DNA from 3 places in the Streptosporangium sp. NPDC001681 genome. Region 1 is predicted to be linked to each of the others. Evidence: riboswitches for the same ligand, from Rfam matches in the RefSeq annotation. Region 1 holds a riboswitch; each other region holds the start of a gene.
What was found. Region 1 has a riboswitch for cyclic di-AMP ahead of ABT130_RS21055 (CHAP domain-containing protein). Riboswitches for the same ligand answer to the same signal wherever they lie in the genome.
Positions count from the first base shown of each region.

Region 2: linked by a shared signal. The riboswitch ahead of ABT130_RS37135 (coiled-coil domain-containing protein) and the one ahead of ABT130_RS21055 (CHAP domain-containing protein) in region 1 are both predicted to bind cyclic di-AMP.
Region 3: linked by a shared signal. The riboswitch ahead of ABT130_RS25865 (C40 family peptidase) and the one ahead of ABT130_RS21055 (CHAP domain-containing protein) in region 1 are both predicted to bind cyclic di-AMP.

Region 1 is NZ_JBEOZN010000044.1:1,169-10,911, forward strand. It holds gene iscB (RNA-guided endonuclease IscB) at 1-343, shown strand, start outside; gene ABT130_RS21050 (mycothiol transferase) at 285-788, shown strand; gene ABT130_RS21055 (CHAP domain-containing protein) at 808-1,518, opposite strand; cyclic di-AMP (ydaO/yuaA leader) riboswitch at 1,537-1,675, opposite strand; gene ABT130_RS21060 (TetR family transcriptional regulator C-terminal domain-containing protein) at 2,169-2,369, opposite strand; gene ABT130_RS21065 (hypothetical protein) at 2,417-3,457, shown strand; gene ABT130_RS21070 (DUF6716 putative glycosyltransferase) at 3,595-4,779, shown strand; gene ABT130_RS21075 (alpha-2,8-polysialyltransferase family protein) at 5,151-6,479, opposite strand; gene ABT130_RS21080 (glycosyltransferase family 2 protein) at 6,476-7,405, opposite strand; gene ABT130_RS21085 (N-acetylneuraminate synthase family protein) at 7,675-9,743, opposite strand, start outside.
Region 2 is NZ_JBEOZN010000119.1:15,803-25,545, reverse strand. It holds gene ABT130_RS37155 (beta-xylosidase/alpha-l-arabinosidase) at 1-1,309, shown strand, start outside; gene ABT130_RS37150 (LacI family DNA-binding transcriptional regulator) at 1,293-2,339, shown strand; gene ABT130_RS37145 (hypothetical protein) at 2,695-3,150, shown strand; gene ABT130_RS37140 (hypothetical protein) at 3,204-3,398, opposite strand; gene ABT130_RS37135 (coiled-coil domain-containing protein) at 3,509-4,417, opposite strand; cyclic di-AMP (ydaO/yuaA leader) riboswitch at 4,487-4,623, opposite strand; gene galT (galactose-1-phosphate uridylyltransferase) at 4,696-5,775, opposite strand; gene ABT130_RS37125 (DeoR/GlpR family DNA-binding transcription regulator) at 5,772-6,572, opposite strand; gene ABT130_RS37120 (HD domain-containing protein) at 6,659-7,255, opposite strand; gene ABT130_RS47870 (50S ribosomal protein bL37) at 7,510-7,587, shown strand; gene ABT130_RS37115 (TIGR03086 family metal-binding protein) at 7,628-8,215, opposite strand; gene ABT130_RS37110 (choice-of-anchor I family protein) at 8,401-9,743, shown strand, end outside.
Region 3 is NZ_JBEOZN010000061.1:332-10,074, reverse strand. It holds gene ABT130_RS25895 (TIM barrel protein) at 1-145, opposite strand, end outside; gene ABT130_RS25890 (ATP-dependent Clp protease ATP-binding subunit) at 682-3,189, opposite strand; gene ABT130_RS25885 (histone-like nucleoid-structuring protein Lsr2) at 3,469-3,801, opposite strand; gene ABT130_RS25880 (hypothetical protein) at 4,248-4,433, opposite strand; gene ABT130_RS25875 (RDD family protein) at 5,089-6,156, opposite strand; gene ABT130_RS25870 (amino-acid N-acetyltransferase) at 6,385-7,038, opposite strand; cyclic di-AMP (ydaO/yuaA leader) riboswitch at 7,374-7,521, shown strand; gene ABT130_RS25865 (C40 family peptidase) at 7,614-8,576, shown strand; gene ABT130_RS25860 (helix-turn-helix domain-containing protein) at 8,912-9,112, opposite strand.

The DNA of each region.
Region 1 (9,743 bases):
CGGCACCTACGCCCGCACCGTCCCCGACCGATACGGGTTCCCCCGTCTTGCCCGGCCACGGAGCAAACTGCACCACGGCTTCCAAACCGGCGACCTGGTCCGGGCAAACGTCCCGGCAGGCAAGAAGGCCGGGGTTCACACCGGCCGGGTCGCCGTCCGCACCACCGGAAGCTTCAACATCACCACCCGGCACGGCACCGTGCAGGGCATCGGCCACCGCCACGTTCGCATGCTCCAGAGAGCGGACGGCTACGGCTACGCAACCCATTCAGAAACGCGGCACCGTGCCGCGTTTCCTCCCCCGTCTGAAGGCGGGGGTCTCCACGCTGGAGGTAACCGATGAAATCGCGGGCCTGACCGCCGAGCAGCTCGGAGAAAAGACCGTACCCCCCTCGGAGCCGTCCCTGCTCGGGCTGGTCCGGCACATGGTCGTGGTCGAGCGAAGCCGGTTCCGGAACGTGCTGAACGGAGAGAACCGCCGGAACCTCTGGCGGACCCCGGAATCCGGCGAGCACCCCGAATCCGACGTCGATGGAGCCGGTGTCGATGAGGCGTTCAGGGCCTGGGATGAGGAGTGCGCACACTCTCGCGGCATCGTGGATGCCACCGGGCCGCTGGACGTCACCGCGAAAGGGGCACGACGGCGGGACGATCGATGCGAAGGAGTCGCGAAGGCGGCCGGGGGAACGCCGTCAGGGGCGCCGCTCGAGCGAGCGGCGCCCCTGGGCGAGTGCGGATCGGCCCGCGTTCACCGGCGGGGGGTCGGGTGCCCGCCCCATGGGGGATGACGCGGGCGGCGGGTGTGGATCAGTCGGCGTAGACGGGGTAGCCGTAGCCGACGACCTGGGAGACGGGCCGGATGCGCTGCTCGACGTTGCCGTTGCCGGTGTTGCCCTCGATCGTGGTGATCGTGCCGTCTCCGTTGTCCTTCTTCACGAAGCCGACGTGGTCGATGCCGTCGAGGCTCTTGCCGCCGGCCCAGTCGAAGTAGACGACGGCGCCGGGAGTGGGGGTGGTGCCCCAGTGATGGTTGTTCTTGAACCACTTGGCGTGGGTGACGGTGTAGGCGTCCCAGCCCATCGTGGGCCGGATGCCGGCCATCTCACCGACCCAGGAGACGAACATCGCGCACCAGGGGGCGTTGGCGTAGCCCTGGATGCTGCCGCCGTCACGGGCGACGGTCTCCTTGGCGCGTGGGGAGGACATGTACCACGAGTGGAACTTGGTCCCGCCGCCCTGGGAGTTCTCACGGACGCCGATCTGCTTGGAGGCGAGGTCCAGGACCTGCGCGGCGGAGACCTTGGGCAGCCTCTCGGCCGCGATCTCGAGCGGGGTTCTCGCGGGCCTGTGCTGCGAGACCTCGGAGACCTTCGTCTCGGCGGGCGGGTTCAGAGCGGTGTGGCTGTCGGCCAGGGCTGCGGAGCCCACGGAGCCGGTCGCCAGGACGACGCAGGCGCCCAGGAGGGCGCTCGCCACGCGGGGGGCGCTGAAGGTGGGGGTGAGGCGGTGCTTGGTCATACCGGGGTTCGACTCCTTGCTTCGCTTCCATGCCGCCTACCGGGTTAGCTGACGGGTTCGGGCTGGGAAGTGCCCTACGGCGCGAGAACGCGCTGATTCACCCCAGGAACGTGGTTCCCCGGTTCCGCAGACTTCGCGGATTCGGCGGCCGTGCTCACCGCGGGCGGAGGGGTTCCGCCCAGGTGGAACACGGTCGGGCAATGTGACGGCAATGCTTAGATCTATACAGACCCAGACATTTGCCATGAACAGGACGAACGTACGTCACTCGGACAGACGATTACAAGTAGGACACATTGCCCTGACTTGGTGATACGTCCAAGTCGCGGGGGTACGACGGGGGGTCGCTTGGCCTGGGAAGGAGGCGGGTCGCACCCGTCCTCCGGCCGGTCGCGGCGGGCGGGGGCGCGGCCCCGTCGCGGGCGGGATCCCCTGTTTCCTCGGCGATCCAGCCGTGTGGTACCCGCCGGTGGATCGCCTGACCCGGGGTGGTATGGCGTGATCGGGAGGCTCGCCGGTAAGGGTGTCAGGCCTTAACTCTTTGCAACAAATATTCGATGGTAAAAAGTGTGGAGCGGATGCGTCCTGCTCCCCCGGAAGGCCCGAACAAGATTCGGCGGCCCCGGGGCCCTCCGGCGGCAGGGCGGGCCTCAGCTCTCTTGGCCGGACCAGGAGCGGAACAGCGGGAGCAGGAACCGGTCGACCGTGTCCTCGACGAACTCCCGATCCAGTGGCTTACCGGTGAAGAGCAGCCGGTACCACACCAGTGCCTCCTTGCCCGCCCAGCGACGGTAGATCGTGGCCTTGCGATCGAAAAGACCGCGCGCAAGCACGCGTGGGCGGCTGTTCATCCGTGGTTCCCCGGCGCTTAAGGCCACCGGGTTAGCTTGGGTCAGTCGTGAACGGGTCATCACCCGGCGTGGAGGACGGTCGAGACCACGCGCGGGATCAGGGTTCGGCCATCGCCTGGGTGGAATCCCCGCTGCAGATGCTCTGCGTCGTGGAGGCCCACCACGCGGGGCTGCTCGGTGCCCGCAGCCACCTCGTGCCCAGGGCGAGGCTCCGCCCCCTGGCTGTCACCGGGCGCGAGCTCGGGCGCCTCACCCTGCCGCCGGGCCTGGAGCTCACCGCCGCTCGGCCGGACATGCCCAGGCCGCGCCGGGGCGTGACCTGGGCGGTGGGCGACGCCTTCTCCGGCAAGGTCCAGTTCCGCTGGCTCACCGGGCGCCCCGGCCGTATCGTGATCGTCGACGACGGGCTGGCCACCATCAGGCTCCTGGAGTTGCTCGTCGGCCACGCGGGTACGCCCCTGCTGAGGGCCCGGGGGAAGGCGGGACGGCTCAGAACCGCCCTCGGCGCGGCGGCCGGACTCAGGTTGCGCGCCGCGGCCCGCTCGGGGCGGCTGTCGATCTTCACGGCGCTGCCCGTTCCCGCGGACCTGGCGAAGGCCGTACGGGCGAGAGGGGCCGAGCTGATCACCCACGACTTCGCCTGGCTGCGGTCGCAGCCGCTGCGCGTGCCCCGTCCCAAGGAGCTCACGGTCGTCCTCGGCACCTCGCTGGTCCGCAACGGCCTGATCCACCGCGACCACTACCTCGGCTGGCTGGCCGCTCTCGGCTCGGCCGGGCCGGTGGCCTACTTCCCGCACCGCAGGGAGGACCCCCACGATCTCGCCAAGGTCGGGGAGCAGCCCGGGATCACCGTCTACGGCGGTGGGATCCCCGCCGAGATGACCCTGCGCGGGCTGGCCGCCGGGCAGCGGGTACTGAGCCTGCCGTCCACCGCGGTCACCTCCCTGCGGGTCCTGCTCTCGGCCAGGGGCGTCCCGGTCGAGACGGTGGACGTCCCGGACGAGTGGTGGACGGTGGAGGCGGCCCCCTCGCTCCGCTCCCACCTGTCGATGTTCGCCCATCACGACACGGGAGCCACCGGGGCATGACCTCGTGACCTCGTGACCCCGCGGCCGGAGGCCGGTGGCGTGCCGCCCCGGGATGCGAGCCGCGCCGGGTCCGCCCATGTGAAATCGGATATGAAGCGGGGGATCCCCGTTGGAGGTTCTCGTTGAAGGTCCTGGCCGTGGCCGACTCTGACTCCTACCTGAAGTGGGCGGCCTGCCTGCTGCGGGACCTGCCCTCGGGATGCACGAGGGAACTGGCGGTCATCCGCACCCCCATCACCCCGTCCCCGGCGCAGATCAGTGCCGCGGTCGCGGGCTCGGCGGCGGATCCGCCGGTGCTCTCGGCCCGCGCGCTGCGCCGGGCCGCCGAGCGGCTCGGGCCCGATGTGGTGCTCGCCGCCTGCACGGGGCCCGTGGTGGACGTGCTGGTCGGCGAGGTGCTGGCCGGGTTGCGGCCACGGCCGGTGTTCGTCTCGGGCCTGCCCGGCATCTCCGTCCCCGCCACCGAGAAGGCCTGGCTGTTCCGCAGCGGATGCGAGCTGTTCGTGCTGCACAGCGGGCGGGAGGTCGAGGAGTTCTCGGCGATGGGCCGCGAGCTGGGCGGGGGCGGCCAGGTGGGGCTGGCCCGGCTGCCGTTTCTGCGAGGCCAGGAGGAGGTCGCCCGCATCGGGCCGCGGGACCGGGTGGTGTTCGCCACCCAGGCCAAGGTGCCCAAGCGGAGACAGGAGCGCGAGAGCATCCTGCTGGCCCTGGCCGAACTGGCCGGGCGGCGGCCGGATCTGGACGTCGTCGTCAAGCTCCGTGCTCTGGACGGCGAGCGGCAGACCCACAATGAGCGCCACCACTACCAGCGCCTGTGGCAGTCGCTCGTGGAGGAGGGCAGGGTGCGCGCCGGGGCCGTGCGCTTCGCGGTGGGGCCCATGCACGAGCACCTGGCCCACGCGGCCGGGTTCGTCACCGTCAGCTCGACCGCCGCGCTGGAGGCGATCGCCCAGAAGGTGCCCCTGCTGGTGCTGTCGGACTTCGGGGTGGGCGCCGAGATGATCAACCTGGTCTTCGAGGACAGCGGCCTGCTCGGCACCCTCGACGATCTTTCCGCGGGGCGCTTCCTGGACCCGGACGGCGGCTGGTGCAGGGACAACTACTTCCATCCCGGTGACGAGAGCGACTGGGTCTCGCGGATGGTCTCCCTGGTCGGGCAGGCACGCTCGGGACGCCTCGTTCCCGCCAAGTCCCTGCTCGACGGCCCCGAGTACGCCGCCGCCCGCCGTCGCGCCCGGATGCGCGTGGAGGTCCCGCCGAACGTGCTGCGCATCGGCTACCGCGCCAAGCGCCGGATGCGCCGCTACCTGAGTCGTCCGTAGTGCTTTGCCCCTCAGGCCGGAGGGTTGATAACCGTTCCGTCGTGATGGGGCAGGGAACGCTGATTCGCCGTTAACGGCGAATCAGCGCATGCCGGCGTGACCGCGTCAGATACCGCTGGATGAGCGGGAACGGAGCCGGAAGGGTTCGCAAGCCTGTGGAGACCCGATAAGGCCACCCCGGTGGCGCGGGTCGACGAGGCAGGAAGCCGCAGAGGTGCCGCACACGCGGTACTCATGCCGAAGAGCGCGTCAACTCAGGGCGCCGGGCCGGCACTCGCGCCCCGCCTCCGGACCGGAGGAGACGGCGCGGCACGGGGACGCGGGGCGATCCGCCGTTTCCCGCCCGTGCCGTGCCGCTGTGGCCGTCCGGCTCAGGGAAAGGTTCTCGACAGGCGGCTGCGGAGCCTGCCCAGCGGGCTCCGCTCCTGGGGGGCGGCGACCGGGGCGCCGGCCGGAGCGGTGGCCGATGCGCCGGCCGATGCGGTGGTGGCTGAGGTGGCGATCAGGTCCAGGGCGGCGAGCCGCCGGTGCTTGAAGTAGCGGTCGGGGCCGCAGGCCTGGAGATAGGCCGCGGCCTGCTCGCGCAGCCCCGGATACGCCTCGCTCCGCATGCAGTAGCCGACCGCGCCCACCAGGGCGGAGACGTCCACCGGCGGGGGCTCCCACAGCGAACCGTCCGTCGACAGGCGGGGCAGCAGGGCGTCGGTGATGGTCGCCGGGATCCGGTTGCTGTTCTCGTACGGGGAGAGCCGCTCCAGGATCAGCTTGCCGCCCACCGTCGCCACCGGGAGCCCGAAGTACCGCCCGGCGGTGATCAGAGCGGTGGAGAAGCAGCCGACCACGAGCTCGGGCCCGAGGGTGGCGAAGCACGACTCCGCCGGGACGGTCTCCGCCACCACGTCCAGCTCGACGCCCAGCTCGGCGGCCGTCTCGCGCAGCCGCTGGGCGTGCCGCCGCCCGGCGGCCGGGTGCGGTTTGAACAGCACGCGCGAAAACCCCCGGGCGACGAGGCCGCGCAGCATGTCGGCGTGGAGCTCCGCCTCCTCCTCGGAGGTGACGATGCCGAGGGCGGACAGGTACTGGCCGAGGATCATCGCCCGGCCCGAGGGCGGGTCATCGGCCCGGTGGCCGACCACGTCGAGGAAGGCCCGGTCGGGGAGGGGTTCGGCGGGCACCCCGTACTCGGAGAGCAGCAGCGGCCGAAGACCGGGCACCAGATCGAGGTGGAGCAGGCGGGTGATCCGCCCGTAGATCTCCTGCGGCAGCGGGTCGCGGGTCGGGCCGTAGCTCATCAGGCCGTCGGAGTAGACCGAGATCGGGCAGTCCCTGACCAGTCCGGCCAGCGTCCTGGCAGGGGGGACCGCGACGGATTCCAGAACCAGCTCGGCGGGCCCGGCTCCCAGGGACAGGTGCGAGCGGAGCAGGCGGCCCAGCATCGGCACCTCGACGACGCGTGCCTTCCAGTCCGATGGATGCAGCGGGGCCACGATCTCGTTCCACGAGTGGATCTCGTCGAAGCGCGGGCGCAGCGTGGCGAAGCCCGGGGTCTCGTCCAGAGCCGGGGTGATCTCCGGGATGGCCGCGTTGTTGGAGACCAGCAGGATCCGGCGCCCCTGGCGGGGGCCGAAACGGCCGTCGTCGATCGCCGCCGCCAGCGTCATCGCACCGAACAGGGTCGAGGCGTAGAACAGCTGCGTCATCGGCGCTCCAGGAGGTCGAGCAGGATCTGATCGCGTTCGGGGTCCAGGGCGGTCCCGGCGAGCAGGTCGGCGGGGAACCGCCTCAGTGTCGTGGCACCGCGCTCCTCGAAACGGGCTCGAAGCTCGGGGGAGAGGCGCTCGCCCAGCTCCAGGTGGTGGGCCAGCAACGCGCGGAAGGTGCGCACCGCCTTGGGCATGAACTCCTCCTCCAGGTCCGCGAAGACCAGGTCGAAGGCGTCGAAGAAGTGCAGTTGCCTGGCGTCGCCGGTCTGCGTCAGCGAGCCCGCCACCATCCGCCGGTAGAACAGCCCGGCCAGTGACACCACCGCGAACGAACCCGCGTCGCGGTGCAGCCGCCAGATCCACGGCCTGTCCTCGGCGGTGTGCAGGTGCCCCGGGAAGGTCAGCAGGTCGCCGAGGTCCCGGCGGTAGATCCCCGCCCAGGCGTACGGGTAGTCCACCATGGTCCTGGCGTGATCGGGCAGGATGTGGTCGCGCGGCTTCAGCACCACCTCGCGGGTGGCGAGCGGCGCCCGGTGGATCGTCCGCTTGCGGCCCTCCGCCTGTACGTGGTCGACCCGGACGAAGTCGCAGTCCAGCCGCTCGATCGCGCCGACCAGGTCCCCGAGATATCCGGGCGCGAGCCAGTCGTCGCCGTCCATGAACGTCAGGTAGCGGCCGGAGGCGAGGGAGATCCCGAGGTTACGCGCGTCGGCCAGTCCGACCGGCGCGTCGTTACGGACCACCACCAGACCGGGCAGATCACGGCAGAAGTCCTCGACGATCTGCCCGGTCGCGTCCACCGACCCGTCGTCCACCACGATGAACTCGAAGTCCCGCCGCGCGTTCCTGACCAGCGACGCCAAGGCGTCCCCGACGTAGCTCTCCGCGTCCCGCACCGGAACCACCACCGACAACTTGATCAACTTCGCCCTCCCGTCCCGAACTCAGACGACCCAACCAAGAACCCTCACGTCGACCACCCTCACCTTCCCCCCGACGGGACTACCCGTGAGGCCGCGCCGGTGACTGGGCCAAGAAGCACCCTGGGGACGTGCCCCGTACTCCGTCTCCGAGGGACTCCCCGTGAGGCCGCGCCGACGACTGGACTGAGGAGCGAAGGAGCGAAGCGGATGAGCGACGAGGGAAGGAGCCGGATAAGAGCGGCCTCACCGCGACGCGCCAGCGTCGCCATCTACACAGTGACGCGGCGGAGGCGGGACTTGGGGGCCTGCTCGCCGGGGAAGACCCGCTTGACGCCGTCGCCCAGGGCGGTCTCGATGATGCGGATGTCGCGGACCAGGTGCTCAAGCCCGGCGGGCTCCAGCGAGGCGGCGTGGTCGGAGCCCCACATGGTGCGGTCGAGCGTGATGTGCCGTTCCACGGTCACCGCCCCCAGGGTCACCGCGGCGAGCGAGATCTGCAGGCCGCGCTCGTGGCCCGAGTAGCCGACCGGCACGCCGTACCGCTCCTGGAGTGTGGTGATCGTGCGGAGGTTGGCCTCCTCGGGAGGGAGGGGGTAGGTGGAGGTGGCGTGCATCAGCACCAGCTTGGAGGTGCCGAGAAGCTCCACCGCCTGGTCGATCTCCTCCAGCGTGGACATGCCGGTGGACAGGATGATCGGCTTGCCGGTCGCGGCGAGCGCGCGGAGCAGTTCCAGGTCGGTCACGCTCGCCGAGGCGACCTTGTGGGTGACCACGTCCATGGACTCCAGGAACTCAACGGACGGCACGTCCCACGGCGAGGCGAACCAGTGCAGGCCCCGCTTCCGGCAGTGCTCGGCGATCTGGGAGTACTCCTCCAGGCCGAACTCGGTCCTGAGCTTGTACTCCATGTAGGTCATCTCGCCCCACGGCGTCTGCCGGATCTGGTCGCGCTGCTCCAGCGGCACGCAGATCTCCGGCGTGCGCTTCTGGAACTTGACGGCCTGACAGCCCGCCTCGGCCGCCACGTCGATGAGCCGGCGCGCGATGTCCAGGTCGCCGTTGTGGTTGATGCCGATCTCACCGATCACGTAGACCGGCTGTCCGGCGCCGATCAGCGCGTCGCCGATCTGGACGGGCCTGGCGACCGGGGCGAGCCTCAGCTCGGCGCGGGGCGCGGTCCCTCCGGTGACCTTCTCGTCCGCCGGGCGGGCCGCGAGGACCCGGTCGCACAGCTCCCGTACGGCCCCGGCCCCGCCGGGCCTGGTCAGCACGGTCCTGGCGGCGGCGCGGACCTTCGGGTGGGCGTCGGGGACGGTGACGGGCCAGCCGACGTCGCTCATCGGGCCCAGGTCGTTGACGTCGTTGCCGACGTAGGCGACGCGGGCCGGGTCGATTCCCTCGATGGCCAGCCAGTCGCGCAGCACGGTCCGCTTGTCGGTCAGGCCCTGCAGGACGGGCACGCCGAGCTTGCGGGCGCGGGCCGCGACCACCGGGTTGTGCTCGGTGGACATGATCATCAATTTGACGCCGGAGCGGCGCAGCAGTGAGATGCCCATGCCGTCGGAGCGGCTGACCGCGACCATCTCGCGGCCGTCCTGGTCGACGTAGGCGCGGTCGTCGGTGTGCACGCCGTCGAAGTCGGTGATCACCGCGTCCACATCGATCGGCTCGGGCCGGTCCACGAACGGTGCCAGCGCCCGTACGATCTCCAGATCCTCGGGGGTGTCCACCTCGACGGCGTGGTGCGGGGAGACCCGCTGCACGGCGACGGTGCCGAAGAAGCGGTGGCCGTACTCGCGCAGACCCTCGGCGCGCATCACGTAGAAGGCGCCGGTCTCGCGGAACTGCGGTTCGCGGTCCTGGCGGCGCGGCCGGTGGGAGGGGTCGTGGTTGACGCCCGCGCCGTTCACGCTCCACAGGAACTCGTGCGTCTCCAGCCCGGAGAACACCACGTCGGCGCTGCCGTCCAGGACCTTGGCAATGGCGTCGTCCAGGTCGGCGGGGTCGATGAACGCGCTGGTGCACTGCACCAGGATGACCACGTCGGGGACGTCGGGGGTGTGGTCGAGCGCGTGGAGCACCGCGGACTCGCTGGAGGCGGTTCCGCCGCTCAGCTCTTCCGGCCGGTCGATCACGGTCGCGCCCGCGGCGCGGGCCACCTCGGCGATCCCGGCGTGGTCGGTGCTGACCACGACCTCGTCGACCAGCTTGGCCCGCACACAGGCCCGTACCGCGCGGGCGACCAGGGGACTGCCGCCCACCGGGGCCAGGTTCTTCAGGGGAACGCCCACCGAACCTCCGCGGGCGGGGACAACGGCCAGGACTCGCAAGGTGGCTC
Region 2 (9,743 bases), on a different contig from region 1:
CGGACTGCTGGACCCGGACTGGACACCGGAGAAGTCGGTGGCCGGGGCACGGACCGTGGACCTGGACTCGCCGGCCAACCGGGCACTGGCCCGGGAACTGGCCGAGCGGTCGATCGTGCTGCTCGACGCGGGCACCGCGCTACCGTTGTTCGGCGAAGGGCGTCCGGGGCCGCGCCGGGTGGCCGTGGTCGGCCCCTGCGCCGACGACCCGCACACGTTCATGGGCTGCTACGCCTTCCCCAACCACGTGCTGCCCCGTCATCCGGGGCTCGGGCTCGGCGTGGCCGCACCCAGCCTGCTCGACGCGCTGCGGGCCGAGCTGCCCGATGCCGAGCTGATCCACGAGCCGGGCTGCGACGTGCGGGGCGACGACCGCTCCGGCTTCGCCGCCGCACTCCAGGCGGCTCGTGAGTCCGACGTGTGCGTGGCCGTCGTCGGCGACCTGGCGGGGATGTTCGGGCTGGGTACGTCGGGCGAAGGCTGCGACGCCGAAGACCTGCGGCTGCCCGGCGTGCAGGAGGACCTGCTGGCCGAGCTGGCCGCCACCGGCACGCCGGTCGTGGTGGTCGTCGTCTCGGGCCGTCCATACGCGCTGGGCCGGGTGTCCGGGACGGCCGCCGCGCTCGTCCAGGCGTTCATGCCCGGGGAGGAGGGCGGGGCGGCCGTCGCCGGGGTCCTGTCCGGCAGGGTGCAGCCCAGCGGAAAGCTGCCGGTGCAGATCCCACGCGGTCCGGGCGGGCAGCCGGGCACCTACCTGCAGCCGCCGCTGGGCTCCAACAGCCACGGCATCAGCAATCTCGACCCGACCCCGCTGTTCCCGTTCGGGCACGGCGCCTCGTACACCACCTTCGAGGTCGACGACCTGCGGATCAGCGACGCCGAGGTGCCCACCGACGGCGAGTTCACCGTGTCGGTGCGGGTACGCAACACCGGGGGCCGGGCGGGCGAGGAGGTCGTCCAGCTCTTCCTGTACGATGTGGTCGCCCAGGTCACCCGACCGGTGCGGCAGCTCACCGGGTTCGCCCGGGTCCGGCTGGAGCCCGGCGCGAGCGCCCTGGCGACCTTCACCGTGCCCGCCGACCGGACCGCGTTCACCGGGCGCGACCTGCGGCGTATCGTCGAACCGGGGGACCTTGAGGTGCTCGTGGGCACGTCGGCGTCCGACCTGCCCTGCCGGGGCCACATACGATTGACCGGCCCGCTGCGTCACGTCGGCCTGGGCCGCCGACTGGTCACCCGTGTGGATGTGGAACCGATACCGGGCTCTTCCGCCACACAGCAGGGAGGAACAGATGCCGGCCAGTCCTAAACGGGCCACGCTGGCCACGGTCGCGGCCTCGGCGGGCGTGTCGGTCGCGACCGTGTCGAAGGTGCTCAACGGCCGAGGTGACGTCTCCCCGGTGACCCGCTCCCTCGTGGAGTCGTTGCTGGAGCAGCACGACTACGTCGCGCCGCCACAGCGCCGCCGGGGCGACGCGGCCGTGCCGGACACGATCGAAGTGGAGCTGGACGCCGATCTCAACGCGTACTCGACCGAGATCGTCCAGGGCGCTGTGCAGGCCGGGGCCGAGGTCGACGCGGCGATCGTGGTGAGCATCCGGACGAACGCCGACCGCGCCGGAGCCTGGGCGCGCGGCCTGGTCACGGCCGGACGGCGGGCCCTGATCGCCATCACCAGCGAGTTGACCGCCGGGCAGCTCGCCGCCCTGTCCCGCGTGCGGTTGCCACTGGTCGTGATCGACCCGCTGAACCTGCCGCAGACCAGGGGGGTCACCAGCGTCGGCTCGACGAACTTCGCCGGGGGCCTGGCCGCGACGCAGCACCTGCTCGCGCTCGGACATCGGCGCATCGCCTACCTCGGCGGCCCGGCCACCGCCGCCTGCAACCAGGCCCGGCTACACGGCTACCGCGCCGCCATGGAGGCCGCAGGCGCTTCGGTTCCTCCGGGTTACGTACGGGCGGGGCACTTCCGCTACCAGGAGGGTGTGACGGGCGGCGCGGCCCTGTTCGACCTGCCTGAGGTCCCCACCGCCATCTTCACCGGCTGCGACGACATCGCGCTCGGCGTGCTGGAGGCGGCCAGGGCGCGAGGGTTGCGCGTGCCCGAGGACCTCAGCATCGTCGGCTTCGACGACACCCAGGTCGCCTGCATGGCCTCGCCCCCGCTGACCACCGTACGCCAGCCGCTGCGAGAGATGGGCGGCGTCGCCGTACGCACGGCCCTGCGCCTGGCGGCAGGCGAACGAGTCGACTCCCACCACGTCGAACTCGCCACCGAACTGGTGGTACGCGCTTCCACCGCCCCCGTCCCACCCGAGGGCTCCACCGGCCGCAACTGACCCGCTTAGGGCCGCCCACCGGGGGAGCGCGTGCGTCTCGGCCGCGGAGGTTGTGAGTTCCGGGCCGTCCTCAGCCCCGCGTGAACGACCTGCGGCGATCTCCTAGAAGGCGTTCTGAGCTGGGCTTTCGGCGTTCATTGGTTCTCATCGTTTCCTGCTGCTTCTCGTACCCATGTGCCCTGGATGTGCCCTGCCCTCCTCGGTCTGAGTGATTCCGGACGGCCACCGCGCCGGGCCCGACACAATCGTCTTCTGTGGATGTCCACTCGCGTCCAGGGACGGTGTCAGCACTTCCGTTAGCAGGGTCATGCGCAGTGCAAAGGCTATGTCGGACCCGATCGCTACTCTCCCGCACATGGCAGTCCCCGAGATCATCCCCATCAGCTACGAACCCGACTACCACACCGACACCATCGGCCATTGGGAGGGCGGGCAGTTCCTCGGCTCCGTCGTCGCCGCCTTCCCCGAGGGCTACACGCACACCGACGACTGGCAGGCGCACAAACGCTGGCACGCCGTCCTGCACACCTTCGACGCCGCCGGCCACCACCTCGACTCCCGCATCGAGCGCACCGGGACCGACGACAACCACCGGGCCGCCGTCGACGCAGCGCAGGAGCGGCTGAAGCAGTGGCTCGATGCCCTCCCCGGCCTCCGCTTCGGCGACATCGCCATCCGGCCCTTTCGCCGCGAAGTCGACGGCGTGCTCTTCGGCCTCGTCATCGAGACCTTCGAAGGCACCGAACACGCCGAGCTCTACCCGAACAACCTCGGCTTCTACGAACCCTGGGACGGCTTGTACGACACCTGACCACCAGATCCGTAGGGAAGGGCAGATACCTCGCCAGCGGCATCTCGCCCTGCTCAGGTGGTGGTTGCGGGTCGGTGGTGTGTGATCGTGTAAGCCATCTCCGCCCTCGGGCTCCAACCCGCGTCGAAGGAGTGGTAGCGGCTCTCCCACTCCGGGCTCAGGATGGCCTCCAGCACCGCCATGGACCGGCACAGGTCGCGGAGCATCGGGACACCGGGCAGCAGACGGGCCACATCGTGATCAGTCATACGCCCATCCAATCGAACGCCAGTGACTGAATCGTGCCGGGTCTCGGGGACCTCGCTGTGTCCTGAGAGGGGATTACAGCGAGATCACCGCAGTTCAGGAGCCTGGCGGCTCAGTACATCGAGATGTGCGGGTGGTCGTAGTGGTTGGCGGTGATGCCGCCGCGGTTGGACATGGTTCTCCAGCCGGAGCCGTGGTTGATGCGCTGGCGCCAGATCACGTACTTCACTCCGAGCTTGGACTTGTTCTTGATGGCCCAGGCGGCGATCTCGTCGCCGAGCCGGAGGTTGGCGGCTGAGGGCATCGTGCCGCCGGTGCTCATCATGAAGTCGCAGGCGCGGCCGAGGGGGTGCTCGCCGCCGTCGTTCGCGGACCGGTAGCAACCGACGGCGTACGGGAGGTCGAAGCGTCTCTTGACGGCCTCACGCATGATCCGGGTCCGGTCGGTGATGTTGTCGGCGCCGGTGGGGAGTTGCGGGGCCCAGCTGCCGTCGGCGCGGCGCCCGGAGCCGACGGGGGCGAGCTGGTCGAGCCTGTTCTTGATGTCCTTGATCAGATCTTCGACCTCGTCACGCTGGGTCTGCATCTCCTTGGCCTCCTCCCTGATTTCGTCGGTGAGCCTGGCGGCCGTCTCGGTCGCCCTCTTCCTGCGTTCGAAGCTCTCGGCGAAGCCCTGCAGGTGCGCGCTCTGCTGGGCGGTGAGCTGCTCCATCACCGCGGCTCCCCCCATGTCGTCGGCGAACAGCAGCGCGGGCAGGCCTCCGATGCTGCTCTGGTAGCGGAGCTGGACTATGGAGTCGACCTGCTTCTCCGCCCTGGCGTAGAGGTCGGAGGCCCTGGCCAGGTTCTGCTTGGCGACGGCTTCGGCCTTCTGCGCCTTCTTGAGGGACTCGCGCTTGGCCGCGTATGCCTCGATCAGCCCGTCGACCTTCTTGCCGAGCTTGGCCAGCTCGGCGCGGAGCTTGGCCTCGGTCGGCTTGGGCTCCGCGCTTCCCGCGGTGGGGGCACCGAGGGTGAACATGGCGACCAGGCTCAAACAAAGGGCCAGAACCGCATGCCGACGGAACGTGGGGGACGGGGCCGCCACGAACTCTCCTCTCCTTCCGCCTACCGGGTTAGCTGACGGGTTCGGGCTGGAGAACGCCCTTCCACCGAAGTGGTTTCACCCCAGGTGCGGTGGTTCCCCGGCTCCCGGGCGATGCGCCTGGGATTAGGCATATCGGCTGTTGCAGCCGATGTGGGAAGGATAGTAGTGGTAAACACAGGGTCACGCGACTTCAAGACGAGACCAATTGGTGATTAGTTCGTGACAACAGAGCGCAGAAGGTGTGCTGTCTCCTCGGGCAGCACGTCGTTCACGAAGGCACCCATGGCCGACTCGGAGCCGGCGAGATATTTCAGCTTGTTCGGCGCGCGGCGGATGCTGAACAGCTCCATGTGCGTGTACGACAGGTCACGACCGGTGTTGACCGGCGCCTGGTGCCAGGCCGCGATATAGGGCATCGGCACACCGAACAACGCGTCGAGGCGGCGGAGCACGTCGGTGTAGAGCGGTCCGAACGCCGCGCGCTCCGCGGGCTCCAGCCCGACCAGGTCGGGGACCTGCCGGTGGGGGTAGAGATGAACCTCCACCGGCCAGCGCGCCGCGGCCGGGACGAACGCCGTCCAGTGCTCGTTCGAGGCCACCACCCGGACCCCGGCCTCCCGCTCCGCGGCGAGCACGTCGGCGAACAGGTTGCCGCCGGTCCGCTCCCGGTGGCGCCCGGCCGCCCCGAGGGTCAGCTTGGTGCGCGGGGTCACGTAGGGGTAGGCGTAGATCTGGCCGTGCGGGTGGGCCAGGGTGATGCCGATCTCGGCTCCCCGGTTCTCGAAACAGAACACCTGCTCCACGCCCGGCATCGCCGACAACTCCGCCGTACGGTCGATCCAGGCCTCCATGACCAGCTCCACCTGCTCGGGGGGGAGCATCGCGAACGAGGAGTCGTGCTCGGAGGTGAAACAGACCACCTCACAGCGACCGATCCCGGGACGGACCTCGCTCAACCCGCCGACCTGCTGATAGTCGCCCAGATAGGTGGAGAACGAGGGGAACCTGTTCTCGAAGACCACCACGTCGTAGGCCGCGGAGGGGATCTCGGTGAGGTTGCCGGAGGTGGAAGGGCAGAGCGGGCACTCGCTGGCCGGAGGCAGGAAGGTGCGGCCCTGGCGGTGTCCGGCCACCGCGATCCACTCCTCGGTCAGCGGGTCGTAACGCAACTCGGAGGCGGTGGGGCGGGGCGGCAGGTCGCGTCCGTCGACCGCTCCGCGGTCGGCGTCGTCGCGGCGGTCGAAGTAGAACAGCTCCCGGCCGTCGGCCAGATGGGTGATCGTACGCTTCATCGGCCGACGCTCTCGCTCTCCTGCTGTGGCTCTGTGATGATCAGCTCTCCCACCGAGGCGGCGAGCTCCTCGCGGGCCTCCTCGGCCAGGCCGGAGTCGGTGACCACGATGTGGGCCTGGGCCAGTTCGGCGATCGTGCTGATGCCGACCGTGCCCCACTTGGTGTGGTCGGCGAGCACCACCAGGCGGTGTGCGGAGGCGACCAGCTCACGGTTGGTCTCGGCCTCCAGCAGGTTGGGTGTGGTGAACCCGGCTCGGGCGCTCATCCCGTGCACGCCGAGGAAGAGGGTGTCGACGTGGAGTCCCCGGATCGCCGTGACCGCGACCGGGCCGACCAGCGCGTCGGAGGGGGTGCGGACCCCGCCGGTGAGCACGACCGTGCGATCGGCCCTGGGGGAGCGGTGGAAGACGTCGGCGATCCGGATCGAGTTGGTGATCACGGTCAGCTCGGGCACGTCGGTCACGTGGTGGGCGAGCGTCCAGGTCGTGGTTCCCGCGGAGAGTGCGATGGCGGTGGCGGGCCGGACGAGCCGGGCGGCCTGCTGGGCGATCGTCTCCTTCTCCGCCTGCTGGCGCGCCGACTTGGCGGCGAAGCCCGGTTCCTCGGTCGAGCCGGACCCGGTGGCGGTGGCGCCACCGTGGACCTTCTCCACCAGCCCGCGCTCGGAGAGCACCTCAAGGTCGCGCCGGATCGTCATGTCGGACACGCCGAGCTCCCGGACGAGATCGGCGACCCTGACCCCGCCCCTGCTCCGCACCCTCTCCAGGATCGCCTGCTGCCGCTGCTGGGCGAGCATTGACTCACTCCCTTTAATTCACCAGATTCCACCAAAATACCACGGCGAGTATCGGGAAATACTGTTGAATTATGGTGGTCATCTGCTCACAGCCGCTCAAGCTCCGCCATGATGTTCGCCCGCGCCGCCTCCTCCAGATCGGCGATGTGGAAGATCGCCGCAAGATCGAGCAGCGAGCGCAGCACCGCGGCCCTGCCGGACCTGAAAGCGTCGTCGGGCACGAAGGCGTACTCCTCGCGCACGGCGGTCGCGTAGGCGGCGTAGACCTCCGGCGACGCGCCCAGGATCGCCAGGTCCGCGTCGGACAGCACGGCCCCGTCCGCGTCGCCCGGTGCGGGGGCGTGTGTGACGGTCAGCCTGACCAGCCGGGCGACCGTGGCCACCGCCTCGGGGGAGAGCCCCATCTCCGGCAGCGCGCGCTCGGCCAGGATGGCGCTCCGCTCCTCGTTGTCGCCGCGCCGCGGGTCGTAGACGGCGTCGTGGAACCAGGCCGCCAGCCGTACCAGGTCCGGGTGCTCGGCATGAGAGGCCAGGGTGTCGATGTGGGCGAGCACGGCCTCCAGGTGGGTGGTGGTGTGATACCTGCGGTGCGGCTCGTCGTACCGGGTGATCAGTTCACGGCCGAGGGATTCGGCCTCGGGGCCGGACAGGGACAGCCAGCGGGCCATCAGCTTCTCGCGCATGAGGGCGAGCCTAGAACCTGGCCGGAGGGGAGGACCCTCAGGTGCGGGAGGCGCTGATCGTCAAGGTTGGGGCAACGCACCCACCGGAGCGGGGCGGATCGCGGTTCGGGCCTTGTGCGCCGGGCGTCGCAGGAGGAACGTGAAGGTCTGAACCGGTGACATCGAGTCCCGTACGGGTCCGGAATCACGGGTCCGGAATCACGGAGGCCGGCACTCGCGGGACCTGGAAGGACCTCAGGGAAGGGGTGGTCGGCATGGCCAGAAGATCGCGTAAGGGCAAGGCCCGCAAGAAGCACAAGGCCAACCACGGCAAGCGGCCGACCGCTCGCTAGCCGTACTGATCACAGAGCCCGAGTCCACGGGGACGGGCGGTCACGCGCGGCGGCCCCAGGAGGCCAGCAGCCGGGTCTGCGCGTCGGTGTCGGAGGGCACCTTCCGGTGCTCTCCGGCCTGGTGCTCCCCGACGGCCGCGGTCTGCCGGTAGCCGGGTTCCGCGTCGGCGAACCAGGTGGCGCAGGCCGCGACCAGCTCCGGGTCGAGCCGCTCGTCGGCGCCGATGGCGCGGGCCAGGTCCCAGGTGTGGATGAGGGCGTCGGCGAACAGTTCGGTGATGTACTCCCGGCCGGGCACGTCGCCGAAGGGCAGGTGGACGACGCGGTCGAGGACCCGGTGATCGATCGCCGCCTGGATGGCGGGCACGGCCGAGGTGTCGAACGCCTTGATGGGGTCGTCGCCGAGCAGGTCGCCCTCGAAGGCGTCGCCGATCTCCGCGTGGGTCCGCCCGGCCAGCAACTCGGGAGCCCACAGGCTCTCGCCGACCACGTGGTTGACGAGGGAGCGCACGTCCCAGTCGACGCACGGTGTCGGGTTCTCCCACTGGTCGGGGCCGATCCGGTGGACGAGAGCGCCGAAGTCGTCCAGCGCGCGACGGTAAGCCTCGGGTACGTCGATGGTCATCATGCCCTCCCGATGCCCTCCCGGGTTCTCTCCCGGCCCTCATCTTGACCGTAACCCCTGGCCCGCCAGTAGTCATCGCGTCAATGGACATGACCGGCACGTCCGGGAGCGCATCCGACCGGACGGCTTCATCTCCCGGTCATCTCGGCGTCAGGGAAGAGTCACGGTATGTCGTGAGGATCTCTCCCATGCGCACCACGACCTTCACCCGAGCGGCCGTCGCTGCGGCCACCGGCCTGATCCTGCTGCCCGCGGCCGTGGCCCCGGCCTCCGCCGAATCCGGCCCCCGAGGCATCGAACTGACCTTCCTCGGCCGCTACACCACCGGCACCGTCGCCGCCGGCGCCTCGGAGATCACCGCGTACGACGCCAAGACCCGCCGGGTGTTCGTCGTGAACGCGCAGGCCGGCACCGTTGACGTGCTCGACATCCGCGACCCGCGCAAGCCTCGCAAGGTCGCCACCCTGGCCACCCCCGGGGCCAACAGCGTCGCGGTACGCGACGGTCTGGTCGCCGTCGCCCAGCAGGCCGCGGTCAAGACCGACCCGGGCACCGTCGCCTTCTTCGACGCCCGGAGCGGGAAGAAGCTCAAGCAGGTGACCGTCGGCGCGCTGCCCGACATGGTGACCTTCACCCCCGACGGGCACCGGGTGGTCGTGGCCAACGAGGGCGAGCCGTCCTCCTACTGCGAGGGGGAGAAGGTCGACCCCGAGGGCTCGGTGAGCGTCGTCGATCTGAAGCGCTGGACGGTGCGGACCGCGGGGTTCCAGAAGTTCGATGCCGAGCGGCTGCGGGCCAAGGGGGTGCGGATCACCGGTCCCGGGGCGACCGCCGCCCAGGACCTGGAACCCGAGTACGTCACGGTCGACGGTGACACCGCCTACGTCACCCTCCAGGAGAACAACGCGCTCGCGATCGTCGACCTGAAGCGGGTGGAGGTCCGCGACGTCGTCCCGCTGGGCCTGAAGGACTGGTCGAAGAGCGGTTTCGACGCCTCGGACAGGGACGGGAAGATCGACATCAGGCCCAGGCCGGTGAAGGGCCTCTACCAGCCCGACGGGATCGCGCACTTCCGCGACCGCGGGCGCACCTACCTGGTCACCGCGAACGAGGGCGACGGGCGCGACTGGGGCTGCCACGCCGACGAGGTCAGGGTGAAGTCGCTGAACCTCGCGATGCCCGACGCGGAGAACCTCAAGAAGGACGGCGAACTCGGCCGGCTGAACGTGGCCGTCGACTCGCCCAGGGACGCGAGCGGCGCCTACACCGAGCTGCACGCGTTCGGCGCCCGTTCGATCTCGATCAGGTCCGCCTCCGGAGAGCTCGTCTGGGACTCCGGCGACGAGCTGGAGCGGCTCGTCGCCAAGGAGCTGCCCGAGGCATTCAACGCCGACAACGAGGCGAACGACTCCTTCGACAGCCGCAGCGACAACAAGGGCCCCGAGCCCGAGGGGGTCACGGTCGGTGAGGTGCGCGGCCGCACCTACGCCTTCGCCGGGCTGGAGCGGGTCGGCGGGATCGTCGCCTACGA
Region 3 (9,743 bases), on a different contig from region 1:
CCATCCGCTCCACTCCGAGGCGCTTGCGCACCGGCACCGCGTATCTCGTCAGGTGCGCGATGAGGTTCTCGAGGTCCTCGGCGGGGTGCACGCCCGCGTTGTAGGCCAGGTGAACGAGCGTCCCGTCCTCGTGCCGTAAACGCATGCGTGCCTCCAAAACATACTTCCGTGTAAGCGTCTCCGATCGCCCCGCGCCGGTGTTCCAGCGCCGTGAGCCGGAGGCTCTCCCTGCCCGGAGTTCGACCCGGCCGTCCAAAGCATCCCGTGCGACCACCGGGCTCCGCGTCACTCACGAAGCTGATTTCCCGGTACGCCGCCAGGCTGACCTCGACGCCGATCTCACCATGATCACTGCAACCCACGGATCACTCGGGCAAGACTTATCGAACTCGCTCTACGCAGTGTAGTACTACCTATCGTGGCGAGACACCTTCTTAGGTAACAAATAGACAGACCCCGCCGTGAGTATCCTCACGGCGGGGTCTGTCCTTCCTGCCTGATCGGGCCATGCCCGGTGTCCTGCGCCTTGGCTCTTCCGCCTACCGCGGCGAGACGGACGACGCCTCGCCGGGTTGTCGTCGGTCACCGCAGCGTGCTGCGATGACCTCCGCCAACCTTGCGAGGCACCACCTGACCGATCCTCAACGGCCAGGGCCCGCGGGACGATGCCCGGTTCTGGGCCTAGTTCTGGATCGGCTCCGCGATGGCGGCGGCCGAGTCGGGAACCCGGTCGACCGGCGCGTCCTCACCGACGAAGGTGAACTTCGCGTTCTCGCCCTCGCCCTCGATCCCGATCTTCACGATCTGGCCGGGACGGAGCTCGCCGTACAGGATCTTCTCCGACAGGGTGTCCTCCAGCTCGCGCTGGATCGTACGACGGAGCGGGCGGGCGCCCATCACCGGGTCGTAGCCACGGTCGGCCAGCAGCTGCTTGGCCTCCTGCGTGAGCTCCATCCCCATGTCGCGGTCCTTCAGACGCAGACCCACCTGGGCCAGCATCAGGTCGACGATGCGGATGATCTCCTTCGGCGTGAGCTGGTGGAAGACCACGATGTCATCGACACGGTTCAGGAACTCCGGCCGGAAGTGCTGCTTGAGCTCCTCCTGCACCTTGGACTTCATCCGGTCGTAGTTGGACTCGGCGTCGTTGCTCTTCGCGAAGCCGACCCCCTGACCCTTGGAGATGTCCCGGGTGCCCAGGTTCGTCGTCATGATGATGACGGTGTTCTTGAAGTCCACCACCCGGCCCTGGGCGTCGGTCAGACGACCGTCCTCCAGGATCTGCAGCAGCGAGTTGAAGATGTCGGGGTGGGCCTTCTCGATCTCGTCGAACAGGACGACCGAGAACGGCTTGCGCCGCACCTTCTCGGTGAGCTGGCCGCCCTCCTCGTATCCGACGTAGCCGGGAGGCGAGCCGAACAGCCTGGAGACGGTGTGCTTCTCCATGAACTCCGACATGTCCAGCATGATCAGCGCGTCCTCGTCCCCGAACAGGAACTCGGCCAGCGCCTTGGACAGCTCGGTCTTACCGACACCGGAAGGACCGGCGAAGATGAACGAGCCACCGGGGCGGCGCGGGTCCTTCAGACCGGCGCGCGTGCGGCGGATCGAGCGGGACAGACCCTTGATGGCGTCGTCCTGGCCGATGATCCGCTTGTGCAGCTCGTCCTCCATGCGGAGCAGTCGCTGGGACTCCTCCTCGGTGAGCTTGAAGACCGGGATGCCGGTGGCGGTCGCCAGGACCTCGGCGATGAGCTCCTCGGTGACCTCGGCGACGACGTCCATGTCGCCGGCCTTCCACTCCTTCTCGCGGCGCTCGCGCTTGAGCTGGAGCTGCTTCTCCTGGTCCCGGAGGGCGGCGGCCTTCTCGAAGTCCTGCGCGTCGATCGCGGACTCCTTGTCGCGCCGCACATTGGCGATCTTCTCGTCGTACTCGCGGAGGTCCGGCGGCGCGGTCATGCGGCGGATGCGCATGCGCGAGCCGGCCTCGTCGATGAGGTCGATCGCCTTGTCCGGCAGGAACCGGTCGCTGATGTAGCGGTCGGCCAGCTGCGCGGCGGCCACCAGGGCACCGTCGGTGATGGAGACGCGGTGGTGGGCCTCGTAGCGGTCCCGCAGACCCTTGAGGATCTCGATCGTGTGGCTGAGGCTGGGCTCGGCCACCTGGATCGGCTGGAAACGCCGCTCAAGCGCCGCGTCCTTCTCCAGGTGCTTGCGGTACTCGTCCAGGGTGGTGGCACCGATGGTCTGCAGCTCGCCTCGGGCCAGCATCGGCTTCAGGATGCTGGCGGCGTCGATCGCTCCCTCGGCGGCGCCCGCACCGACGAGCGTGTGCAGCTCGTCGATGAACAGGATGATGTCGCCGCGGGTGCGGATCTCCTTGAGGACCTTCTTCAGGCGCTCCTCGAAGTCACCGCGGTAGCGCGAACCCGCCACCAGGGCGCCCAGGTCCAGGGTGTAGAGCTGCTTGTCCTTGAGCGTCTCGGGCACCTCGCCCTTGACGATCTTCTGGGACAGGCCCTCCACGACGGCGGTCTTGCCGACGCCGGGCTCACCCACCAGGACCGGGTTGTTCTTGGTCCTGCGGGACAGGACCTGCATGACCCGCTCGATCTCCTTCTCCCGGCCGATGACCGGATCGAGCTTGCCCTCGCGAGCGGCCTGGGTCAGGTTGCGGCCGAACTGGTCAAGCACCAGAGAGGTCGAAGGAGCGGCCTCGGCCGGACCGCCGGCGGCGGTCGGTTCCTTGCCCTGGTAGCCGTGGAGCAACTGGATGACCTGCTGGCGGACCCGATTGAGATCGGCGCCCAGCTTCACCAGCACCTGGGCGGCCACGCCCTCGCCCTCACGGATGAGGCCGAGCAGGATGTGCTCGGTGCCGATGTAGTTGTGCCCCAGTTGCAGCGCCTCGCGCAGGGACAGCTCAAGGACCTTCTTGGCACGCGGGGTGAACGGAATGTGCCCCGACGGCGCGGACTGGCCCTGGCCGATGATCTCCTCGACCTGCTGACGCACACCTTCAAGACTGATGCCGAGGCTCTCCAGAGCCTTGGCGGCAACGCCTTCACCTTCATGGATCAAGCCAAGAAGAATGTGCTCCGTACCGATGTAGTTGTGGTTGAGCATCCGGGCCTCTTCTTGGGCCAGGACGACAACCCGCCGTGCGCGGTCGGTGAACCTCTCGAACATCTCGTCGCTCCTCACAGAGCGGTCAGGCAGGTCCGGGATATCCGGGCCCTGTCATCCCGCATGGTAGCCCCGACCCGGCGACCGCTCTATGCAGAAGACGTTCCCCGAGAGCAGGGCGTTCACCCTCCATCCAACTACTTACGGGGGGTGGGATGTTCCCGCTACGCCGCAAGCGAACGACGTTTGTCCACCAGACAAACACATCATGCGGTCATGGCCGCCACCGGACCCCACCGTGACCGCCATAACCGCATGATTCACTCGATCCACTGAGCCGATCTAGTGAGCCGCTTCGTACTGCTCGACGATCTTGGAGGCGATTCGACCGCGCTCGCTGACATTAAGGCCGTGGGACTTCGCCCATGCCCGGATGTCGGCGCTCTTCTCTCGCGTGAGTGCCCGCGCGCCACCCGCGCGGCGGCGGCGGGGTGCCAGCGCGCCGGAACGACGGGCGCTCTGCACGAAAGGCGACAGGGAGTCGCGGAGCTTCTTCGCGTTAACGTCACTCAGGTCAATCTCATAGCTGGTGCCGTCAATCGCGAAGGCGACAGTCTCATTGGCCTCGCCCCCATCGAGGTCGTCGATGAGAATCTCCTGGATCTGCTTGGCCATCTACACAATCCTTTCGCGGAGTATTGTTTCATTCGCAAGCTAAACATATACCCGCGATCGAAGAGCGGCAATTCCAGGAGCCCGGCGATTCTCACAGCCGACCGAGACACTCTCAGTCGGTGCTCCGGTGGATCAGCTGTTCTGCGACTCGGCCGGGTCGGACTGTTTTGGCCGGCGACCGGCGGCTTCACTCCGAAGTAGCTTGACGACTCCGAAGATGAAGGCTCCGCCGACGACCGCCGGAGGTATCAACGCGGACAATACGTCGTACATTCGTCCTCGCTCCGTACCGCTAGGTGGCTTTCTGGAGACCATGAAAATTTGGCGACGACTCCCGAGCCACGCGGGTGTCCGCCCGATCAGTCTGGAACCGCCCACAGATGACCATAGCGCCACCGGACGGCGACGTGCGTCAGCAGGGGCGACCAGGCCCGTCGCTCTCCAGCCTAATGCTTCTCTCCAGCCGCCTTACCGGTTGCAGTCGTAAAGCCGCAGGGAAAAACCGACAGGATGATCAGGTGATCATCGTCGCCTTCGGAAATACCAATGCCCGCCCGCTCTCCGGCCGCTGCGCCACCGGCCTCGGAGGGGCGAAGCCCCTGGTGGGAGAGCCTTCCCACCAGGATGAACAACGCCTTGTCACGGAACCGGAGATCACCGCGGGCGGTTCATCGCGAGAATGTCCACCGTCGGCAGAACACCTGGATGGAGAGCGGCTCGCTTCATCACCCGGGCGGCAGCCGATGCGACGCAAGCCTGCGGAACAAGACGGATCTTCAACGCTTTCTTACCAAGAGTACGACCCACTCTGGCGTGGAGTACATAGTCGTAGACCGTATAACCACCAAAGACGATGGGCTCACGGGACAACCCGGGCAACACCACACACCCATGATCCAGCTCCGCGAGAAGACCCCTGAACGCGCGACGGAAGGTGAAGGAGAGAAACCCGCGGGCCGTCACCGGGGATGCGGGAGGCGGGCCGCTCCCACCATTCGATGACTGGTGTGCGAACCCTCGACGGGGGCAGATCCGGCATTGGCGTCTCATAGCGGCTTGCGGGCTCTCCTGAGCCCCTTGTCCGGCCTCAAACACGAATATTCCGCCGGAGCACGCCGGGGTTCGATCATAAGTCCCCCCGCGTCGCCCATGGCGCGGCAAATGATTTTTACGCTTCCGTGGCTTCCGCGGCCGAGACGGTTACCCACCCCTAACGGTCTCCGTTTTTCTGGTCCGGGCGCGAAATCGGGGCCGGCGGTTCAACCGCCGGCCCCGATTTACCCGGAACTACTTGATCTTGACGACGACCGTCCCGGCCACCTTGTCGTGCAGCGCCTGCTGCAGGGGCTTGTCCCACAGCAGCCACAGCACGTTCACGAGGCTGAAGATGTTGACGATCCAGCCGAGGAGGGGGATCCAGCTCAGGAACTGCGGGCCGAAGAACACACCGCCGCGCTTGAGCGCGACGTCGGAACTGAGCCCGCCCGGCGGCAGGGTGCTGCCGACGGGCACGATCTTGATGCCCATGACCATCTTGCCGACGGTCTGCCCACCCCTACTGATCATGAAGAACTCGTAGGCGAAGTAGATCGCCGCGCTGACCAGGGAGATGAGAAGGCTCGCGAGGAAGACGCCGCTCCCGTCGGTGCTGGCGCCCGTCGCGAGGTTGAAACTGGGAGCCGTAACCAGGAGGCCGGTCAGCACCGCACTGATGATCACCCCCGGGATCGCCAGAATGATCGCGTCGATGATCCGCGCCACCAGGCGCTGCCACCACTCGGCGAGCGGGCCGGGAGCGCCGGGGGGACCACCGTAAGGCTGGCCGTACCCCTGCTGCCCGTACTGCTGCTGCCCGTAGCCGGGCTGCTGGCCGTAACCCGGCTGCTGGCCGTAGTCGGGCTGCTGCCCGTACTGCTGCTGGCCATAGTCGGGCTGCTGCTGACCGTACTGCTGCCCGTAACCCGGCTGGGACGGCTGCTGCTGGCCGTAACCGGGCTGCTGGCCGTAGCCGGGCTGCTGCTGACCGTACTGCTGCTGCCCGTAACCCGGCTGGGACGGCTGCTGCTGCCCGTAACCGGGCTGCTGGCCGTAGCCGGGCTGCTCGTGGGACGCCTGCTGCCCGTAGCCGGGCTGCTGACCGTACGCGCCGGTCCCGCCCTGCTGGCCATAGCCCTGCTGCTGGCCGTACGCGTCCGTCCCGCCCTGCTGACCGTACGACTGCTGCTGCCCATACCCCTGCTGGCCGTACGACTGCTGCCCATACCCCTGCTGCTGGCCGTAGCCCTGCTGACCATAGCCGGGCTGGGTCTGCCCGGGGCCGGTGTTCGGCTGCGATCCCTCCGACCGATATCCCATGATCGTCACATCGGGGTCGGGTTCGCCAGGGGAACGCCCCGGGTTGTACTGCCCGTAATCCGGCTGTCCCGAAGGTGTACGACTGCGCTCGGGATCATCCTGTGGATACGGCGGCTGTCCGTTGCTCACCGCGTCACCTCACTTAGACTGCGCATGTGGCAAATGTCAGACGCACATGCTTGCTGCTGCACAAGGTATCGACATAGGAATCAACAGTCACCTTTCCCGTCAGTCATCTCTAAAGTCATCAGAGTCTGGCTCGTGTGTCAGGTGCAGCAGCATCCGGGTGTTTCCCAAGGTATTGGGCTTGACGTGCTCCAGATCGAGGAACTCCGCGACGCCCTCGTCGTAGGAGGCGAGAAGTTCGGCGTAGACCTCCGGGGCGACCGGTGTGCCCTGGATCTCCTGAAATCCGTGCCGGGCGAAGAAGCCGACCTCGAAGGTCAGGCAGAAGACCCTGCGCAGGCCCAGCTCGGCGGCCGTGCGGATGAGCACCGAGACGATCCGATGGCCGATTCCCATTCCCCTGCGGGTCGGATCGACGGCAACGGTCCGAATTTCGGCAAGATCCTCCCAGAGAACATGAAGCGCCCCGCAGCCGAGGATTATCCCCTCCGCGTCAGTCGCGACCCAGAACTCCTGGATGTCCTCGTACAGGGTGACGGTGGCCTTCTCCAGCAGGCGCGGGCCGACTCCACCGTAGGTGTCGACGAGCCGCCTGATGGCACGGACGTCCGGGGTGCGGGCACGGCGGACCGTGACCGCCGGGGTGGCGCCGGGAACGGGTGACCCCCGCTCCTCTCCCTCGGATCCGGTTCGCCGCTCCCCCTCTTTCCCGGGATTCGCGAACGGCACGGGAGAATGCTCCGCAAGCTGCTCCATGACCGATCAGCGTACGTCCTCTCCGGCCTTCAATTACGGCTCATCCTTAACTCTCGCCCCGGGGGCATCACATGACCCTTGGTAGTTGGATTACCACGCTGGGCGCACGACGTCTCCAATGTGTCGCAGCTCATCTTTGGCACGGTCCCGGACCTGGGAAGACCCGCGCCGCGCCCGCCGCGAGGAAGGCAAAGGCAGCGTAATGGCCATGTTGATCATATTGGCATGTGATCTTTCCGTGACATTTCAGTTGCGAAACCTCTACTGAGTTCGCAGTTCTGGTTGAGCAGGAACCACGAGTGCACTAATCTCCGTGCTCGATGTCAGAGACGTAAAAGCCTGACCCGCCGAATCTCCCGACCAGGGGAACCGGGGACCCACCACGTCCTTCGGGGTGAATCCGAGTGCCACCGGTGCACCCGGTAGGGCTGCCTCCGGCCCGAACCCGTCAGCTAACCCGGTAGGCGGCCGAGGAGAGGAGCCCGTTGGTGAAGCGCATGCGCGACCGCGCAGGAGAGCACGCGGGCGGCGACGCCCGCTGTCGAGAACGCGCGCCGCGGAGGCGGAGTCGCCGCATGGCGGTCATCGGCCTGGCGTTCGCCATCATGACCCTCGGCACCCCCCTGGTCTCGGCCACGGCGGATCCCGAGCCCAGCCTCCAGCAACTGGCCAAGCAGGCCGAGAAGCTGCACGAGGAGATCGGCACGCTCGCCGAGCAGTACAACGGCGAGCGGGTCAGGCTCAAGCAGGCCCAGCGAGCCGCGGAAAGCGCCAAGAAGACCCTCGCGACGAGCGAGTCGGAGCTCGCGACCCGGCGTGCCAAGGCCACCCTCCTCGCGCAGAGCAACTACATGTCCGGCGGCCTGAACTCCGGGCTCGCCTTCACCCAGGCGACCGACCCCGACACCTTCCTCGACCAGGCCACCACCAACTACGCCCTCCAGCAGCAGCAGAGCGAGGAGGTCGCCCAGGTCGGCCGGGCGATCGAGGCCGCCGAGCGGGCTCAGGCCGGCGCCAAGGCGAGGACCTCAGAGGTCAAGGTGCTCCTGGAGGAGATCGAGGGCAAGCGCAGCAAGATCGAGCGACTGGTCGCGCGGGTCGAGAGCGACCTGTTCAGCGAGGTACGCACCAGGGCCGTCAGCAACAGGGGTGCCCGGGTGAAGGTCGACGTGCCCATCGTGGGCAGCGGCAAGGCGGCGGAGGCGGCCCGCTGGGCGCTCACCCAGCAACTCAAGCCGTACGTCTGGGGCGCCGAGGGCCCCAACTCCTTCGACTGCTCCGGGCTGGTCATGTGGGCCTACCAGAAGGTCGGCATCAGCCTGCCGCACTACACCGGCAACCAGTGGACCGCGGGCACCCACATCTCCAAAAACGACCTGCGCCCGGGCGACCTGGTCTTCTTCTACAGCGACCTGCACCACGTCGGGATCTACATCGGCGCGGGCCTGATGGTCCACGCGCCCCGGACGGGTGACGTCATCCACATCGCCACGATCGACAACCGGCCCTTCGCCGGCGGGGTGCGGATCGCCGACTGAGCGGCTGAGCCGGGCCGGTCACGGATCGCGAGCCGCCCGGCCCTTGGCCGGGCGGCGAATCCTGCCGTGCCGAGGGCCGGTCAGACGGGTACCCCGCAGACTTGCGCCCCTCGGACGGTGCCCGCAGGTGCGGTGAGGCGCCGGCTTGACCGCGGTGGGCAGAGTATCCGCGAGACAGGGCCTGTGAGCCCTGCCAGGTGGGTCCTGCCGTGGCGAGGATCGGTCAGGTGGCGCCTTGCAGGGCGGAGGAGGAAGCCTCAGCGTGCCGCGGTGACCGACGGCAACGCGGCGGGGCGCCCCCTGACCGCGGTGGGCAGAACAGCCAAGGGCAGGGCCTAGATCAGGCGGCGGCGGGCCGCCCAGGCCACGGCCTCGATCGCCGTGGCGACACCGATGCGGTCACAGATGCCTCTGAGCCTGCGCCTGACGGTCCGGCCGCTGATATCGAGGCGGCGGCCCACCCTGTCGACGGTGACGCCCTTGGCGAGTTCAGCCAGCAGCACGAGGTCGTCGTCACTGAGACCGATATCACTCATGCCCAGGGGGCTGTCGCCATGGCGAGAATCCACTTCTGGATATGCCATCAAGAGTCACTCCCCCCACTCTGGAAACCGGGCGCGAGACGCCGGAAATGAATACCGTCCGCCAGGAACGGTAAACGCCTTGTTCAAAGGTCGTCAAGTTCTACTCTTCATAGCGCGCGCCCACTATTGACATACTAGGTGCTACGTGAAGTACTCATGATATGTCAGTGCCTTTGGGGTTAAGTCACGGCCGTGCCCCCGCACGAGCCCGCAGGTGCCCCCCTGGCTGCGACAACAGAAGTCCTGGCAGAACAAGGTTTCGCCGGAACCGCCGCGGCGGCGCGCACCCGCGGGGCCGCATCCTCGGCGGAAGCGAGCTTCCCGCTTTTCCCCGGGAAAATCGATCTCTTCCTGGCACTCTTCGACGGCCACGCCGTCTGGCGCCTTGACGGCACCTCGCGGAAAACTCTGAAATGGGAAGCCCCCAAGAGCACCTTTGCGGCATTAGCGAAGTATCGGATGCCGACGGCGGGCGTCAGGCGATATTGGACATGCTTAAAAGGGAGTTTCTGCGCTATGCAGAAAGCCGTCCGAAATTGCACGGGGAGCGTGAGCACGGACCCCGTGGTTTGCGGCCCATGGG